Regions from separate parts of the Novosphingobium sp. ERW19 genome, predicted to be linked through region 1. Evidence: predicted binding sites of a transcription regulator. Region 1 holds the regulator's gene; each other region holds the start of a gene.
What was found. The regulator LexA, encoded in region 1, represses DNA repair genes until DNA is damaged. The targets are predictions, from matches to a motif close to GTTCCNCNCTTGTTCT.
Positions count from the first base shown of each region.

Region 2: a site for LexA is predicted at 2,223-2,238, ahead of HGI46_RS21160 (S24 family peptidase). Genes of this name have one in related genera too.
Region 3: a site for LexA is predicted at 2,463-2,478, ahead of HGI46_RS00050 (toprim domain-containing protein). Genes of this name have one in related genera too.

Region 1 covers NZ_JABAIC010000002.1:299,020-304,453, forward strand. The annotation lists gene HGI46_RS04810 (ComEC/Rec2 family competence protein) at 1-1,846, shown strand, start outside; gene HGI46_RS04815 (energy transducer TonB) at 2,041-2,709, opposite strand; gene lexA (transcriptional repressor LexA) at 2,965-3,666, opposite strand; gene HGI46_RS04825 (molybdopterin molybdotransferase MoeA) at 3,786-4,991, opposite strand; gene moaC (cyclic pyranopterin monophosphate synthase MoaC) at 4,988-5,434, opposite strand, start outside.
Region 2 covers NZ_JABAIC010000020.1:23,988-29,421, forward strand. The annotation lists gene HGI46_RS21155 (N-6 DNA methylase) at 1-1,835, opposite strand, end outside; gene HGI46_RS21160 (S24 family peptidase) at 2,304-2,945, shown strand; gene HGI46_RS21165 (hypothetical protein) at 2,958-3,383, shown strand; gene HGI46_RS21170 (DUF5818 domain-containing protein) at 3,380-3,685, shown strand; gene HGI46_RS22305 (hypothetical protein) at 3,685-3,882, shown strand; gene HGI46_RS21180 (hypothetical protein) at 3,907-4,146, opposite strand; gene mobF (MobF family relaxase) at 4,217-5,434, opposite strand, start outside.
Region 3 covers NZ_JABAIC010000001.1:10,711-16,144, reverse strand. The annotation lists gene HGI46_RS00065 (hypothetical protein) at 1-703, shown strand, start outside; gene HGI46_RS00060 (HEPN domain-containing protein) at 717-1,679, shown strand; gene HGI46_RS00055 (lytic transglycosylase domain-containing protein) at 1,776-2,432, opposite strand; gene HGI46_RS00050 (toprim domain-containing protein) at 2,558-3,454, shown strand; gene HGI46_RS00045 (bifunctional class I SAM-dependent methyltransferase/DEAD/DEAH box helicase) at 3,530-5,434, shown strand, end outside.

The DNA.
Region 1 (5,434 bases):
AAGGGAAGAGCCGGCCAAAGCGCGCGCCCGCCTTGTCCTGCGCGTGACGCTGGAGGCTTTGCCCGATCCTGTCCGCGTGCGGGTCAACCTGCCGTATGACAAGGATCCGGGCGAAGTGACGGAAGGCGCCCGGATCGCCCTGCGCGCCCGGCTCATGCCACCGGCGGCTCCCATGCTTCCGGGGGCGTACGATTTTGCTCGCAGGGCATGGTTTGATGGCCTTGCCGCGACGGGAACGGTGCTTGGCGATGTGCGGGTAATCGCAAGGTCGGATCGTGATACGACGCTGCGCAGCCTGCAGAGGTCGCTGGCCGAGCACGTCCGCGCCCGGTTGGGCGGATCTTCAGGGACAATCGCCGCCGCATTTGCCAGCGGCGACCGCGGGGCGATCGCGACTGCTGATGAAGACGCCATGCGCGATGCGGGCCTGACGCACCTCCTGTCGATCAGCGGCCTTCACGTCAGCGCCCTGGTCGGGGCCGTTTACTGGCTGGTCGCGCGCCTGCTCGCGCTTGTTCCCTGGGTCGCACTCAGGATTCGGGTGCCTCTCGCGGCCGCCCTTGCAGGCGCCCTCGCAGGACTTGGCTATACCTTGCTGACCGGGGCGGAAGTGCCCACCATCCGGTCGTGCATCGGGGCGTTGCTTGTTCTTGGCGCGCTGGCCTTGGGACGCGATCCCCTGTCGATGCGCATGGTGGCCGTGGGCGGCTTTATTGTCATGCTGTTCTGGCCCGATGCGGTCCTCGGCCCCAGCTTCCAGATGAGCTTTGCCGCCGTAATCGCGATCATCGCCTTTCATTCGGCAGGCCCCGTTCGCTCGTTCCTTGCCGGTGAACACCACGGGCCGGTCGTCCGCGCCGCTCGTAGCCTGATGATGTTGCTGGCCACCGGTGTGGTCATCGAACTCGCGCTCATGCCGATAGGCCTGTTCCATTTCCATCGCGCTGGCGTCTATGGCTCGCTCGCCAATGTCATCGCCATTCCGCTGACCACTTTCGTGACCATGCCACTGATAGGCATGGCCCTGCTGCTTGATCTGACGGGGCTTGGCGGACCGGTGTGGTGGCTTGTCGGCAAGTCGCTCGATCTGCTCCTGGCGCTGGCACACTTCGTGGCCTCGCAACCCGGAGCCGTCACGGCTATGCCCCCGTTCGAAGCGTGGAGCTACGTTCTGTTTGTCGGCGGAATGCTGTGGCTTGCGCTCTGGGCGGGCAAGGTGCGCCTTCTTGGCGTCCTGCCGGCCGGCCTCGCGGTGACGGCCATGGTGCTGACCCCCACGCCCGATCTGCTGATCACGGGGGATGGCCACCATGTCGGGATCGCAAACGAAGGTCCGGATCTGATTGTCCTGCGCATGGGCCGGGGCGATTACATGCGGGACAACCTGCTCGAACTGGCCGGTATGGAGGGCAACCTCCGCCGCCTTGATGAATGGCCAGGCGCCCGCTGCAATGACGATTTCTGCGCGGCCGTCGTGCAACGGGGCGATCGGCGCTTCACGCTCCTGATGGCCCGCAGCCGCAATTACATTGACGACATGGCACTTGCCGCAGCCTGCGAGCGGGCCGACATCGTCGTCGCCGATCGACGCCTTCCTGCATCGTGCCGCCCCCGCATGCTCAAGGCAGATCGGTCCTACCTTGCCCAAACGGGCGGCATATCCGTTGATCTTGCCTCAGGTCGAATTCGCACCGTCGCGGAAACGCAAGGCCAGCATGGATGGTATCGCTGGCCGGAACCCCATTTACGATTCCATGACATGCAACGCCGCGATGCCATTCGCACAGCGCCGGGATCGCAGAACGTGGTTGGAGAGGCACCGGCGCCGTCGGCTCAAGAGCGATAGGCATGGTCAATGCCGACCCGGGATTCATCGCGCACCGAGGCGTCTGATTTCCGCAGATCCTGAGAGTGGAGGATAGGGAGTTCGTCGTTCCGTCCGCAAGCGCCGGAAGCAGAACTGACGCTGCCGCGGAGGCTGCCTCAATCACACTGGGAGAGGCTGGCCGGGCGAGCCTGAGCGTCGCCCGGCCAAATTCATCAGGGCAGGACCCAGCGTACCGAACCTGAATAGCTTCCCACCGTCGGCATGCCGTCGCCGCCAAGGGCCGGGACGAACCGCGCTCGCGCGCTGACCTTCATGCATGTGGCGGCATCAAGGTCTGGCGATCCGCTCGAACCGGTTATCTCGCACCCCGTTACGCGCCCATCCACACCGATCGAAAGACGAAAGCGGGTCAATCCTTCCCGTTCTTCCCTGATCGCGGCGGAGGGATAGTCGCGGTCCGAGACCCAGGAACCTGGCGATCCTTTTGGCGATGCCGTGCGCACGGCAAAGCTGGGCGAGGGAGAAGGGCGAGGTTCGGGCAGGATACCGGGCACAGGTTCGACCGGCGTGATCGGCGTGAGCTCGATGTCGCGTACCGTGCTGGAAGGATCGGCGGGCGTGATGGCAATATCGGGACGTGGGGCAACCAGCGAACGGTTGTCCGGCTTGGGCGAGGGCTTCACGTCAGGGGGCGGAACAACCGGGGTTACCTTGACCTCTTCGTCTTCCCATTGCTTGGCGGGAAGACGGTCGGTCAGGATTGTGACCATTCTGTTGGCGAAACCTGAAGCGATCGCCCAGATCGCCACGCCATGAAGCAGTCCGACCGCGATGATGGTCTGTGTCTGCCTGCGTCTCGTATTTTCGATTGCATAAGCCATTGGCAACACCTCTTCCGTTGCCGACGCCCCATGTTCTGGCGGGCCGTCCCGGAAAGGGGCGCCCCGTGGCGGGGCATTCGGTAACGGTGGATACTATACCTCTGCGGGGAGTAGCTCCAGAGAAATCTCAACCAAATCGATTGATATTTGCCATAACACGCTCTGACGGAAAAGGCCGCCGCGCAATTTCTGCGCGGCGGCCTTGCAATTCCAACGCAGGTCTGCCGAACAGGCAGAGCGCTGCTTGAACCGTCGTCAGTGATAGCGCCGCAGCAAACCCGCCAGCTTGCCCTGTACCGCAACCTCTTCGGGGCGATAGAACTGAGCATCGTATGCCGCGTTGGCGGGATCAAGGCGGATCATGCCCTTTTCACGATGCAGGTACTTGAGAGTCGCCTCTTCACCCCGCACCAGCGCAACGACGATCTCGCCATCACGGGCCACATCGGTCTTGCGGACCAGCGCGTAGTCTCCATCGAAGATGCCAGCTTCAACCATCGAGTCGCCAGAGACTTCAAGCGCATAGTGCTCACCAGCGCCGAGCAGGGCGGCAGGGACAGGCAACGTCGCTGCTGTTTCCATTGCCTCGATCGGCACACCTGCCGCGATCTTGCCGTGCAGTGGCAGTTCGATGACGTCGTTGGCAGGCGCCAGCGACGCCGCCTTGGCTGCAGTGCGGAGCGGTGTGATCACGGAATTGGTGTTTGCCGCTTCGCGCGCCGCCGCCGGCTTGCTTGCTGCACTGTCAGGCTGCTTCAGAACTTCGAGAGCGCGGGCGCGATTGGGCAGGCGGCGGATGAAGCCACGCTCTTCCAAGGCAGAGATCAGGCGGTGAACGCCAGACTTCGACTTGAGATCGAGCGCTTCCTTCATTTCCTCGAACGAGGGGGAGATCCCCGAACCCTCCAGCCGAGTCTGGATGAAGGTGAGCAGTTCGTGCTGCTTGCGCGTCAACATCGGCGGCCACTCCGCATTGCGCAGCTTCAAAGCAAAGCCGCTGATCTTTCATGGACCGGGGCGGGATGTTCCACACCGGCGAACGAATACGGAACGGATAAGCAACCTTCAACGACTCGTCAAGCAATTCCGCCATTTTCGAGCAGGTAGACCGGAACATCCATTCCAGCTTGTCTGGCCTCCGCGCCTGCTTCCCGCACAACCAGCGCGTTTGCCCGCGAAAGCGGCGAGAGTGCTCCGGAATCCTGGAGCGGGTCGAGCCTCACCGACGCACCGTCCCAGACCGCGCGCAGGAACTCCATCCTGCTTCCGCCCCGTGCCAGCGGCTGCGCAAGCCGGGCTGGAATGGCTTTCGGCAAAGGCGCGCTCGCCCCGAGCATCGCGCGCAGCAGGGGGAGCATGAACAGGTAGGCCGTGACGAAGGCGGAGGCAGGATTGCCGGGCAGGCCGAGAATGATCTGTTCACCGCGCGTGGCTACCAGCAGCGGCTTGCCCGGCTTGATGCCGACACGCCAGAAGTCGATCGATGCGCCAACCGCTTCGAGCGCCGGGCGAACGAGGTCATGATCCCCCACCGACGCCCCGCCGCTGGTGACGATGATGTCGGAAGTGTCGGCTGCATCCAGCGCGCGAACCAGTTCATCGAGTTCATCCGCCACCGGACCGGCATGGCGAATCTGGACCGGCAGGGAAGCGGCCATCGCGCAAAGCATCGGGCCATTGCTGGCGGGAAGCTGGTGCGGGCCGGGCAGGTGGCCCGGAGGCACCAGCTCGTCGCCACTGTCGATGACGGTCAGGCTGACACGGCGGCGCACGGGGAGATGGCTGTGGCCGCCGGCAATGGCGAGCGCGATCTGTGCAGGGCCGATGCGAGTGCCGTCAGCGATCAGGGCCTCTTGCGAACTGAAGTCCATGCCGGCGGGGCGCACATGGCGCGAAGGTGGTTGCGGTGACTCGCCGGTCAGGCGCAGCTCGGCGCCGTCGCGGGCGCTGTCTTCCTTAAGCAGCACCATGTCCGCGCCTGAGGGGAGCATTGCCCCGGTGCTGATGCGGGTGGCTTCACCGGGGCCGACCTCCCCGGCGAAGGGGTGTCCGGCCGCGCTCTCGCCGATCACGCGCCATGGCCCCGGAAGATCGGCGCTGCGCAGGGCATAGCCGTCCATCGCCGAAAGGGCTGCTGCTGGCTGCGTGCGCCGGGCGTGGAGGTCCTCGGCGAGGTAGTGGCCGAGGCATTCGGTGACCGAGCGATGCTCGACGGGCAGCGAAGGGGCCAGCGCGAGCAACCGGCTCTGCGCTTCGGCGAGCGGCAGGGGCGGCGTTTTCATTCCGGAGCGCGCCAGGTTCCGGACTTGCCGCCGCGCTTCTCGATCAGGCGGACGCTTTCGATCACCATGCCTTTGTCGAGGGCCTTTGCCATGTCGTAGATCGTCAGCAGCGCAAGGCTCACGGCGGTCAGCGCTTCCATCTCGACGCCGGTGCGGCCGCTGAGCGAGGCGGTTGCGGTACATTCGATGCCGTCGGCTGCGAAAGCGAAGTCGACGTTGACGGCATCGAGCGCAAGCGGGTGGCACAGCGGGATCAAGTCGCCGGTCTTCTTCGCCGCCATGATCCCGGCAATGCGGGCGGGGCCGAGTACGTCGCCCTTTGGTGCATTGCCGCTGCGGATCGCTTCGAGCGTGGCGGCCGACATGCGGATCAAGCCCCGCGCAATCGCCACGCGATGCGTCTCGGTCTTGCCTCCGACGTCGACCATGCGGGCGGTGCCGGA
Region 2 (5,434 bases), on a different contig from region 1:
ATAACACGGAGTTCGTAGCGGATTTCGTCCCACCAGCCCGCGATGGCGCCCATAAGCGCATAGCGATCGACGCAGCCGACCGGCAGCATCGCCGGCTCGAAACTGTCGAGCAGCTCCCGGCGCAGCGGCATGAGGCGCTTGGTGGTTGGCAGGTCTGCCAGCCCGGACTGCGCCGAAGCCCACCAGGCATCGAAAGCGCCCAGCATCTCTCCGGCCCGGGCGGCGACGCCAGCGTCGGTTTCCACCAAGGCACGGATGTCCGCCCGCTTTGCCACGGCGGGGGCGAAATCGGCGTAGTCGGAATCGCGGTCGCAGAACGGCACGCCAACGTCGAAGCCCTGCGCCATTGCCTGCGGGCGGATGGCTTCGATCTCGCGCTTCGGCAAACCGCCATGAAGGTGCGCGCGGACATCGTGCGGCTCCGGCGGTGGGCTACTGTCGGCGTATCGACGGATGTTCAGGTTTCCGGCTTCGTCCTCGATAATGGCCTTGTTGTCGACTACAGCCGCAAAGCCGGGCACATCGGCGAAGGCATTATAAGCGCTGATGATCTTTTCGATGTGCTCCGGATCGATGAAGTTCTGCGCACGGCCTTCGCGATATTCGCGGTCGGCGTTGATGAAGAGCACCTTGCCCTTGCGCGCTTCGGGTTTGCCGCCCGGATGGCGCATCACCAGGACACAAGCCGGGATACCGGTGCCATAGAAGAGATTTTGGGGCAGGCCGATGACCGCCTCGATGCAATCATCCTTGAGTAGCGCTATCCTGATCTTCTTCTCTTCGCCACCACGGAACAGCACGCCGTGGGGCATCACGACCGCCATCTTGCCGTTCTGCTTGAGGCTTGCCAGCATGTGCTGCGCGAACATGAGGTCGGCCTTTTTGCCCGTCGTCGGGCACCAGCCGAAGCGGAACCGGTCGCCGAACTGGATGCCGCGCTTGGTGTAATTCTGGCTGAATGGCGGGTTGGCGATCACCCGGTCGAAGCGCATCAGGCGACCGTCCTCAAGGTGCTTCGGTTCCAGCAGCGTGTCGCCATTCCGGATGTCGGCGTCGGGAACGCCGTGCAGCAGCAGGTTCATCCGGCAGATCGCCCAGACAGCCCCGTTATCTTCCTGCCCATAAAGGCGCAGCCGCGGTCCTCCGTGCTGGAGGGCGTGCTCGTTCCCCTGGTTCAGCATGCCGCCGCTGCCACAGGTTGGATCGTAGAGCGACGTGCCACCCTGCGGATCGAGGATCCGCACCATGAGCTGCACGACCCCTCTTGGCGTGTAGAACTCTCCGGCCTTTTTGCCGGCGGAGTCCGCAAACTCGCTGATCAGATACTCGTAGGCAGCGCCGAGCAGGTCCGGAAATTCGAAATCCTCATCCAGAAGCCGGTACTTGTTGAAGTGGCTGATGAGCCGCCGCAATTTCTCGTCGGGAATTTCGGATTCGCCGATCTTGCGGGCAAAATTGATGTGACCCAAGACGCCCGACAGCGCCTGATGGTTCGCGTTTTCCAAGCCAGCCAGAGCCTTATTCAACTCGTTGGCGACATTTGAATGGACGTCATCCAGCAGCCTTGTCCATCTGGCTACGGGCGGAACAAAGAACGACTTCTCGTATGATGATGGATGGTCTGCCCGCTGCAGTGCCTCCGCTTCAGACCGCCCTTGGGCTCGCTGTTCCTTGAGAATTTTATCTCGCTGCTGCTCAAACACATCAGAACAACGCTTGAGGAACAGGAGCCCAAAAATATACTCCTTGAATTCAGAGGCATCCATCTTCCCGCGCAATATGTCTGCAGCTGCGAATAGATGACGTTCCAATTTTTCAAGGGTAAGCTTTGACATTACTATTTTGATCCAATTGGGAGTGCTTGAATCGCGATCTGATATCGTCGAGTGCCCCTACCCTTCGAAGTAGCCTTGGGGCAGGCAGCCCGCAACCACCTACCTTGGAGATCTGATTGATTTCCCACGCCGAGTAGGCTCGTTGACCGGCCAATGTGTCCTACGAGCGCGCGTAGCCCGCCTCAGCCGTGAGAGCCCTGCCTCAGGTAGCAAGTTATGCGCACTCTCGTCTTCTCTCTCGGGCGCCTGCCTGACCTAAGGTCAGCAACAAGCCTTGGGTCCCCGGCAACCAAGCGACCGAAGGTGCTCGGCGACGTCCGTGTTCGCGCTAGATATGCCTCGATCTGCTCCAATAGCTCCATCGCCATAGACTCGCTTTAAGCTTGCGTTCCTGTTATGTTCTTACTAGGAAGGCTTCCTAGAGTCTAGGATCGATTTTCCTAGGTGCCCGCGATAGGACTGGCAGTCATGGACGACGCACGGAGAGCCCTGGACGAACTAATCCAGCAACGAGGGGTGAATTACTCCTCGGTTTCGCGCCTGTTGGGGCGCAATGCCGCTTACATCCAGCAGTATATTCGGCGCGGCAGCCCGAGGCAGCTGGACGAGCAGGACCGCTCGGTTCTGGCGCGATTTTTCGGGGTCGATGAGAAGGTTCTTGGAGCCCCTGCCCGCCGCTCAGGCCCGGTGGTCGAGCTCGTCCATGTGCCTTTGCTCAATGTCGAGGCATCAGCCGGCCACGGCGCTCTGGCCGAAATGGAAGCCAAATCCGCGCAGTTCGGCTTCGACGAGAAGTGGCTGCGTCGACTGACCGCGAGCAAGGCATCGAGCCTCTCGATTATCGCGGTCCATGGGGACTCCATGGAGCCCACCCTCCACGATGGCGACGAGGTTATGGTCGATCTCGGGGATGGCCAGTCGCGGCTGAGAGACGGGATCTATGTCCTGCGGATGGACGACATGCTGAGCGTAAAGCGGATTGCCCTCGAACCACAGGGCAAACGCGCGTCGGTCCTGAGCGACAACCCGGCTTATCCAAGCTGGCGCGGCCTCGAGAAACGCACCCTCAATATCGTCGGACGGGTTCTCTGGTTCGGACGGGCGCTCTAAGGTGGCCTTCTGATGCTTGCCCTGCTTGCCGCTTCGATCGTCGCTTCCGGGCAGACATTTACCTGCACGCCCACTCATGTCTGGGATGGTGATGGTCCAGTCTGGTGTGCGGAAGGCCCTCACCTGAGGATCGCGGGCATCGCGGCCCGGGAGATGGACGGCACCTGCCGGACCAATCAGCCCTGCCCCGCTGCCTCGGCGCTTGAGGCGCGCGATGCGCTGGTAGTGCTGATGGGCGGCTCGAAGGGAACAATCGCGACCGGACACGTGGTAGTCAGAGGTCCACGGCTCACATGCCGCTCCGAGGGGTCCGCAGGTGGAAACAGGACCGCTGCCTGGTGCCGTCTGCCGTCAGGTGCCGATCTGTCATGCGCCATGATCAAGACCGGCACTGTCCTGCGCTGGGATCGCTACTGGAAAGGCCCGGCTTGCCGGTGAGCAGCACCACGCATCTGACCGGCATCATCGAATGGGCGGCCAACGGACCGGTGCTGCGAACTGACGGTGGCGGGACTTGGGAACTCGACAACACCCGCCAGGTACGCAAATTCATCGGCGCTCGCGTCGAAGTTGTCGGGGAGCGTTCGGGGTTCAACGGATTTGTCTGTGACCAGATATGGCCAGCCGGACAGCCTCGTCCGACTGCCTTCAAACTCCGGCTCGAACTCCTCCTTGCCGCAGCCTTCGTCGCCTACGGTCTCTACGCGGCGGTTGGCGGTGTCGTCAGCGCGCTCGCCTGATGCTCAGCGACTGGGAGCTCTGGGCCTGCGCCAACCATGTCCTGCAAGCCCATGGGGACAAGGCACCCTTGCACGTCGCCGAACAGATTGGGGCGCTCGCACTTGCTGGCGACGAGGCAGGCATTCGGACATGGCAGGCTATCGCCGAGCGCATTGTCCAGCTGAGCTCCAACGCCCAAGACCGACCACTCCAGTAACCCTCCTCGACAAACCCAATCAGTTCATCCGATCGGCGACAGATCGCCCGGAAACAGACACGATTGCGCGACTGGGCCGCCCTGGCTGTCGCCTTCGATGGTGAAGCCGCGCATGCGTTCGACCAGATGACGAGCAAGATCGACCCTGGCGCTGCGCTGGGCGCGCGGATCATCGGCATTGAGACGGACAAGCGTGTGCTCCGGCGCAACGGCCAGCGCGACTTCGAGATGCGTGAGGAGGATATCGTCGGAGATTCGGGGCATGAGACAATCAGAACAAATAAAGAACTTCGCGTCAACCGGCCATGTGCGGACGCATGGGGACAGTGGGACGCTATATGCCGATCTCGAACGGCTTGGTGATCGACCGGTCAAGCTCTGGCGGCTTGCGTTCCGGCGCAGGAGCCACGCGATCTTTGGCCTGCCCTTTGGCTGCCGCATCGCGGAGGAGATCGACCGTTTCCAACGCCGAGCGCTTCATGCCGGCATTGCGTTCGACCGCCGCTTCAAGCTTGCCAGCATTGTCGACATAGAGGGTCAGGCCATCGCGCAGCCGTGTGACTGTCACCAGGAACGTCTGCTGGTTGGCCAGATTACGCTCGCGGCTGTCCATCACCGCAATGCCGCGATCGGAGGTCAGCCCCTGCGCCATATGGGCATTGAGCGCATAGGCAAGATCGAGACGGCGAAGCATCGGGTCGCCCTGCTCCAGCCTGTGCTCTGCGCCCAAGGATGTCTTCACCACGACAGCCTCTTTGTCGACTGCGATAATCCGGGCCTGGTCGGCATTGAGCAGGCCCCGCTGGTGATCGGTCTCGGTCCACCGGATCTTGTCACCGGTATAAATGTCGAGGGAACGAACTTCGAACAGGCGTAAAGAATCCTGCTCACCTTGCGGCCGGATCTGACCGGGACGAAACTCGAACTGGCGGCCACGCGCGTTCTCCAGCGTGACACGCTCGCGTGCCACATCGGTTCCGACCACCCGGTATTCGCCCGCTGCAATAGCTTGGCTGCGCTGACGCCGCGCGACCTCGACCACCATGCCGGGCGCATAGGTGCTCGCATAGCGCAGCTCCTCGCGGGTCACATTGACGCGCGACAGGGTCTGAAGCCGCATGGTTTCAGGACCAAGCTCGCCGCTGGATTTGAGGCCGGTCTGCACCGCATCGTTCACGGCACTGCGCAGGTTTCGGCCTGAGGCATAGATTGCGGTTGCCTCGCGCTCGGCTGTCGAAAGGGACAGCCAGGCTGCGGCAGCTTCGACAGCAGCATCATTCCCCGCCTCGATCACCTGGGGTGCCAAATGGCGCATGGCGTCTTCGATGCGCCCTTCTTGCGCTGCCAGTTGGGCTTCACGCAGGCCTTCGCTGCGTGCGCGAAGATTGGTGCCCATCACCGCAGTCTCGATGCCGGCCTGCTGCATCACATCGAATGGCTTTCCAGCATCGACGGCACCCAGCTGCTTGCGGTCACCAATGCTCGCAAAGCGGCCGAGCTCGAGCAGGTTGGCCAGCCGTACAAGCTTCTCCTTGTCGGCATTGCCGACCAT
Region 3 (5,434 bases), on a different contig from region 1:
GCCACTGCTCTACTTCGATCCGACCCTTGGCGGATGTGGGGAAGGGACTGTTCTCGGAGGGATCAGAGCCAAGCATGTCGACGTTCTGGTTTCGCTTGCCCGGATCGGGCCTGTGCTTTCGGTGTCGTGCAAGGGCGTCACCGGGGCCTTTCGCAATCTCGGCAACCGCCTCGAGGAAATTGTCGGCGAATGCACTAATCTCCACATGGTGCATCCGGCACTGGTTATCGGACATCTGGTGCTGTTGCGCGGCAACCGAGCTACGGACCAGAACTCGGCAGCACACAACAGTGCCGCACCGGACTGGCGGCGAGGTGGCGGCAATGCCGCTTTAGCGCAGGATGGGGCGCCGGTGTCGCCAGTGCGGCGGTTTCATGATGCCCTGCAGGTTTTGGGGCGGCGCCGTGACCTCATGGATCAAGCCGGACAATGCGAGGCGGCGGCACTTGCCATGGTTGCCATGGAAGAGGAATGCCGGACAAGGTTGGTACCGGGCTTTCCAAGCGATGAGAGCGGGCTGCACTTCGACACATTCTTTGCCGCGCTATACGCCCGATATGACGAAAGGTTTGTTATCCGTTGCCCGGTGATGGCCGCGATAACCCGACGTCATTGCTGGGATCGATCATCTCCGGGGCTCCGTCTGTTCGGCTTGGATTACCAGCCGAGAGTAGCGCTGCTACCGACGAGTGACTTATCTTAGCCTTCCTGATGCCTTGTTCATTTTGCCCTTGGCACGAGAAGCAAAACCGTCGAATCTGCATTCCATGAACTCCGGCCTCGATCACCTGCCCGAAGGCAAGCGGCGCGAACTTGCACATGTGGTCGAGACCGTGCGCACGGGCTTTGCCGAAGCAATTTCCACGCGTACGCAGCCACGCTTCCGCGCAGGCAAGTTGCTCAAGATAGTCCTGTTCGGCTCCTATGCCCGTGGTGATTGGGTCGAGGACCCGGTGGGACGCTATTTCTCCGACTACGATCTTCTCGTCGTGGTGAACCACGACGATCTCACGGATATTGCCGAATTCTGGGAGGCGACCGAGAACAGGCTGCTTGCCGATCTTTCCGCTGGGACCGTCCTGCGTACACCGGTCAGCCTGATCTACCACAGCCTTGAAGACGTGAACGACAAGCTGCGGCTCGGTCGCTACTTCTTCATGGACATTCTCAAGGATGGCATTGTCCTGTTCGAAGAGCCCGGCTTTCACTTCGTCGAGCCGATGCCGTTGTCGCCTGAGCAAGCTCTCAAGGAAACACGAGACTACTTCGATGACTGGTTCAGCAGCGCGTCGAACTTCAAAGATCTAGCCGCAAATGCTCAGGCCAGTGGCATGCCGAAGGAAGCTGCGTTCCTTTTCCATCAGGCGGTCGAGAGACTTTACCATTGCCTTTTCCTCACCCGGACGCTCTGGAGTCCGAAATCCCACAATCTTAATCGTCTGCGCGACATGGCCGAGGAACTTGAGCCCTCGCTAAAGGACGTCTGGCCGCGTACCGGGCGCTTCGAAAAGCGCTGCTACGCCCTCCTGCGAGATGCTTACGTCAAAGCCCGCTATTCACCTTCATACCGGATCTCCGCCGACGAACTCACATGGATCGCCGGGCGTGTGAAAGAGTTGCAGATTTTGGTGAAGAGCACCTGCGAAGCGCGCATCGATGACCTCGCTAAAGCCGCCTGACGCCAGTTGACCGTTCCGCCGAAAGTGTACCGGCGCTGCGATCTCATCACCTAAGCTTCCGCTTCCAGTTCTGTCGCGCAAGAGGCTTCGTGGAAGCTAGAACTTCCAACTTTGCAGTACATTGCGAACATACTCCGGCGTCTCGCCATTGCGGGGAATGCCGCCTGCACGCTCAACGGCGCCGGGACCTGCATTGTATGCAGCTACCGCGAGGTGGACCACGCCAAACCTGTCGAGCATCTGCCGCAGGTATCGCGCTGCGCCGAAGATGTTGGCAATTGGATCGAAGCGATTGAAGACCCCAAGCTCTTTTGCCGTAGCGGGCATCAGCTGCCCAAGGCCCGCGGCACCCGCCGGGCTGACAGCCAAAGGGTTGTAACGAGATTCTGTCCATACGAGCGCATCAAGCAGGCCCGCAGGCAATGAGTACTTCGCCTCAGCGGCATAGATGTGAGGCAAGTAGCTCGCTCGCCGAAACCCGGATGGGGCCGGCTTGGCATTGGGTTCGTATCTGTATGGCAGGTTGACCCGGCCATCGTCCGACACTGACAGGCGCGGTGCTGGGGCGGTCTGCGCGGAACGCCAGAGCCCATGCTCGACCAGTTGGAAGCCGTTTGATGCTTCCGCAATCCGAATGCCTTCGGATGGGATCGCCGCAGCGCCGTTCGTGGCTGGCGCTGCTATGTCCTGAGCACCGGCCGGGATAGCAGAAGTGATCGCGATGCCCGCGATCAAGAGAGTTCTGATTGTCATTTCTCGATCCTTGTCTAGTCGAATCGAGTGAGAACATATAAAGAACAAGAGATGTAGGAAAACTGGAATGGCGCAAGTGCAGAGCGGAGGCTGCGCGCGGAGGGCACCTCAACCGGAGAAGGTCGATGCCCCCGTTAGACAAAGTTCATCAACTCGAACGCCGCGCCCGCACGATCGTCGAAAGCCTTCAGGGTACATGGAGTCGGGGCATAGGCATGTGCTGCTGCCCCGCGCACGACGACCGCACTCCCTCACTGAGCGTGACACTGGGCCGAAAGGCGATCCTGTTTCATTGCTTCGCGGGATGCTCGAACGAGGAGGTCATAGCGGCGCTTGACCGCCAGGGTGTTCGCAGCCGTGACCTGTTCGATGGCTCGGGTGCGGTTGCCGCTGATCGACTGGAAGAAAGGACCTTCAATTCCAACGCGCGGCGTTTGTGGCACTCGGCGACGGCGATCTCCGACGGCCCTGCCGAAGGATACCTCGCGCAGCGCGGGATCCTGCGTGCCTCTGATCAGCTCCGTTATCTCGAGCGAACGCCCCTCGGGCCGCGCGGGGCTGTCCAATTCCTGCCGGCCATGTTGGCGGCGGTCACGACTGACATTGGCATAATCGCGATCCACAGGACATTTCTCGACGCGCCGAACGCAAAGCTCGCCGGTTTCGATCGGCCAAAGCGTGCGCTGGGAAGCCTTGGCTGTGGTGCTGTCAGACTGGCCCCGCCAGCAGCGGGCCGGTTGGGTCTTGCCGAAGGTATCGAAAGCGCCCTTTCAGCGATGCAGCTGTTTGGCGTCCCTTGCTGGGCAACGCTCGGTAACGAGCGGTTCGGCCTCGTCACGATTCCAGAGAGTGTGCGCGAACTTCACCTGTTCATCGACAATGATGCAGGAGGCGAGCTCGCAGATCAGCGCGCGCGAAGGGCCTATTCACCATCAGGCCGTGTGATCCAGACGCGAGCACCAGAATCGATCGGTTTCGACTGGAACGATGAACTTAAGGCGAGGGTTGCTCGGAAAACCTGATCAGCGAGCCAGAGGGGAGGGAGCCTTCGGCTGATTGAGGTCTGCGAGACGCAGGACCTCGTCAGGAGGTTTCCCATGTCCAACTCTTCCCTCGCCTTCGCGTTCGATCCACCATCTCCGCCGCTCGTCGTGACGGCAGCCAAAGCAATGGCGTCGCAGTTTGCAGAAGGCCGCCCGATTTCGCGCAGCGACATCAACCGCATCATGACGGACCACTTCGGCGGAACCGATGCACTCGGGGCATGGTCAATCCGTGATGCTCACGCTGCGCTCGAGCTGGCGCAGGTTCAACACCTGCAAGCATCAGATCAAATCCAGCTCACGAGCCCGATCGACGAAGCCGAACAGTTCTTCTGCGGTCTCGATGCCCGAATTCCGACCCAGACCAACCGCAGCGACGAGCAGATCGAATGGCAGCAGTTCGCGACGCCGCCGCGCCTTGCCTGGCTTGCTGCCCGGGCTTGCGCGCTGGAAGTCGATGAGCTCGCGCTTGAACCCTCGGCCGGAACGGGGATGCTCGCAGTCTGGGCGGCAAAGGCTGGCGCGCGCCTTGCCCTCAACGAAATCTCGCCGCTGCGCCGCGACTGCCTGACTGCTGTGTTCCCCGCTCCCCGTGTTACTGGATACGATGCCGAGCTGATCGACGAATTGCTCGATCCGGCCATCAGCCCCAGCGTCGTGCTGATGAACCCGCCCTATTCTCACGGGATCGAGCGGGGCCACGATGGCCGCACTGGGGCGAGGCATCTGCGATCGGCCTGGAACCGTCTGGCGTCCGGGGGGCGGCTTGTCGCGATCATGCCTGAATGGTTCGACTGTGCGAAGTTCCTGGCGGGGCTGAAGGGACCGATCTCGCTGCGGCTCAATGCCGCCGTCGAACGCGCGTTCATCAGGCAGGGCACCGGCATAACCACGCGGTTGCTGGTTCTCGATAAAGTGGCAAGCTCCGACGAGCCTGTCGCGATCCGCACACACGACTTTCGCCAGCTGACCGATCTTGTCGATGCTATCCCGCCTCGCGCCAGCCTGGAGGCTGTTCCCGAGCAATCGCGCCTCCCGCTTCGTGCGCCGTTCCTCCTGGTGGCCGCGCCGCGCAGGCCGCTGCCTACACCAGCGAGGATCACTCCTTCAGCCTCCGCCATCGGGTCGCTTACCTACCAGTCACTTGAAACCCCTGCGCCGGTCGCCCCTCAGGTCGGCCACTATCTGCCCTATCGCCCGAGCAGGATCGTCATCGATGGCGCGGCCGGGCATCCGACGCCGCTCGTCGAGTCCGTCGCCATGGGGTCGATTTCGGCACCCAAGCCAGACGCGGTGCCGCAGCTGCCTGACGGGCTTATCGCCAAGGGACTGTTGTCGGCTGCTCAGGCAGAGACACTCATCTATGCCGCGAGCGCTCACGCCCGCGATCTTCCCGGCCGGTTCGAGCCCGAGGACAAGGGCTGCTCGCTCAAGGCGTCGGCGGAAGGTCACGTCTACCGGCAAGGCTATTTTCTCGGGGACGGGACAGGCGCTGGCAAAGGCCGCCAGGTCGCGAGCGTCATTCTCGATCGCTGGGTGCGCGGTGAGCGCCGCCATATCTGGATTTCGAAGAACGAGGCGCTACTGGAAGATGCCCGGCGCGACTGGGCTGCGCTTGGCGGCATCCCGATCGACGTCCAGCCGCTGGCGTCCTGGAAGCTGGGCACCCCCATCGCCATGCGCGACGGGATACTCTTCGTCACCTATCCGACCCTCCGTTCGGGCCGAAACGACGCAACGCGCCTTGACCAGATACTCGCCTGGGCCGGTGAAGATTTCGATGGCGTGATCGTGTTCGATGAAGCGCACGCCATGGCCAACGCCGCTGGCGGCGAGGGATCGCGGGGCAAGGTCAAAGGATCGGAGCAGGGCATTGCCGGGGTGCGCCTGCAGAACCTCCTGCCCCGGGCAAGGGTGCTTTACGCCTCGGCCACAGGCGCATCCGACGTCAACAACCTG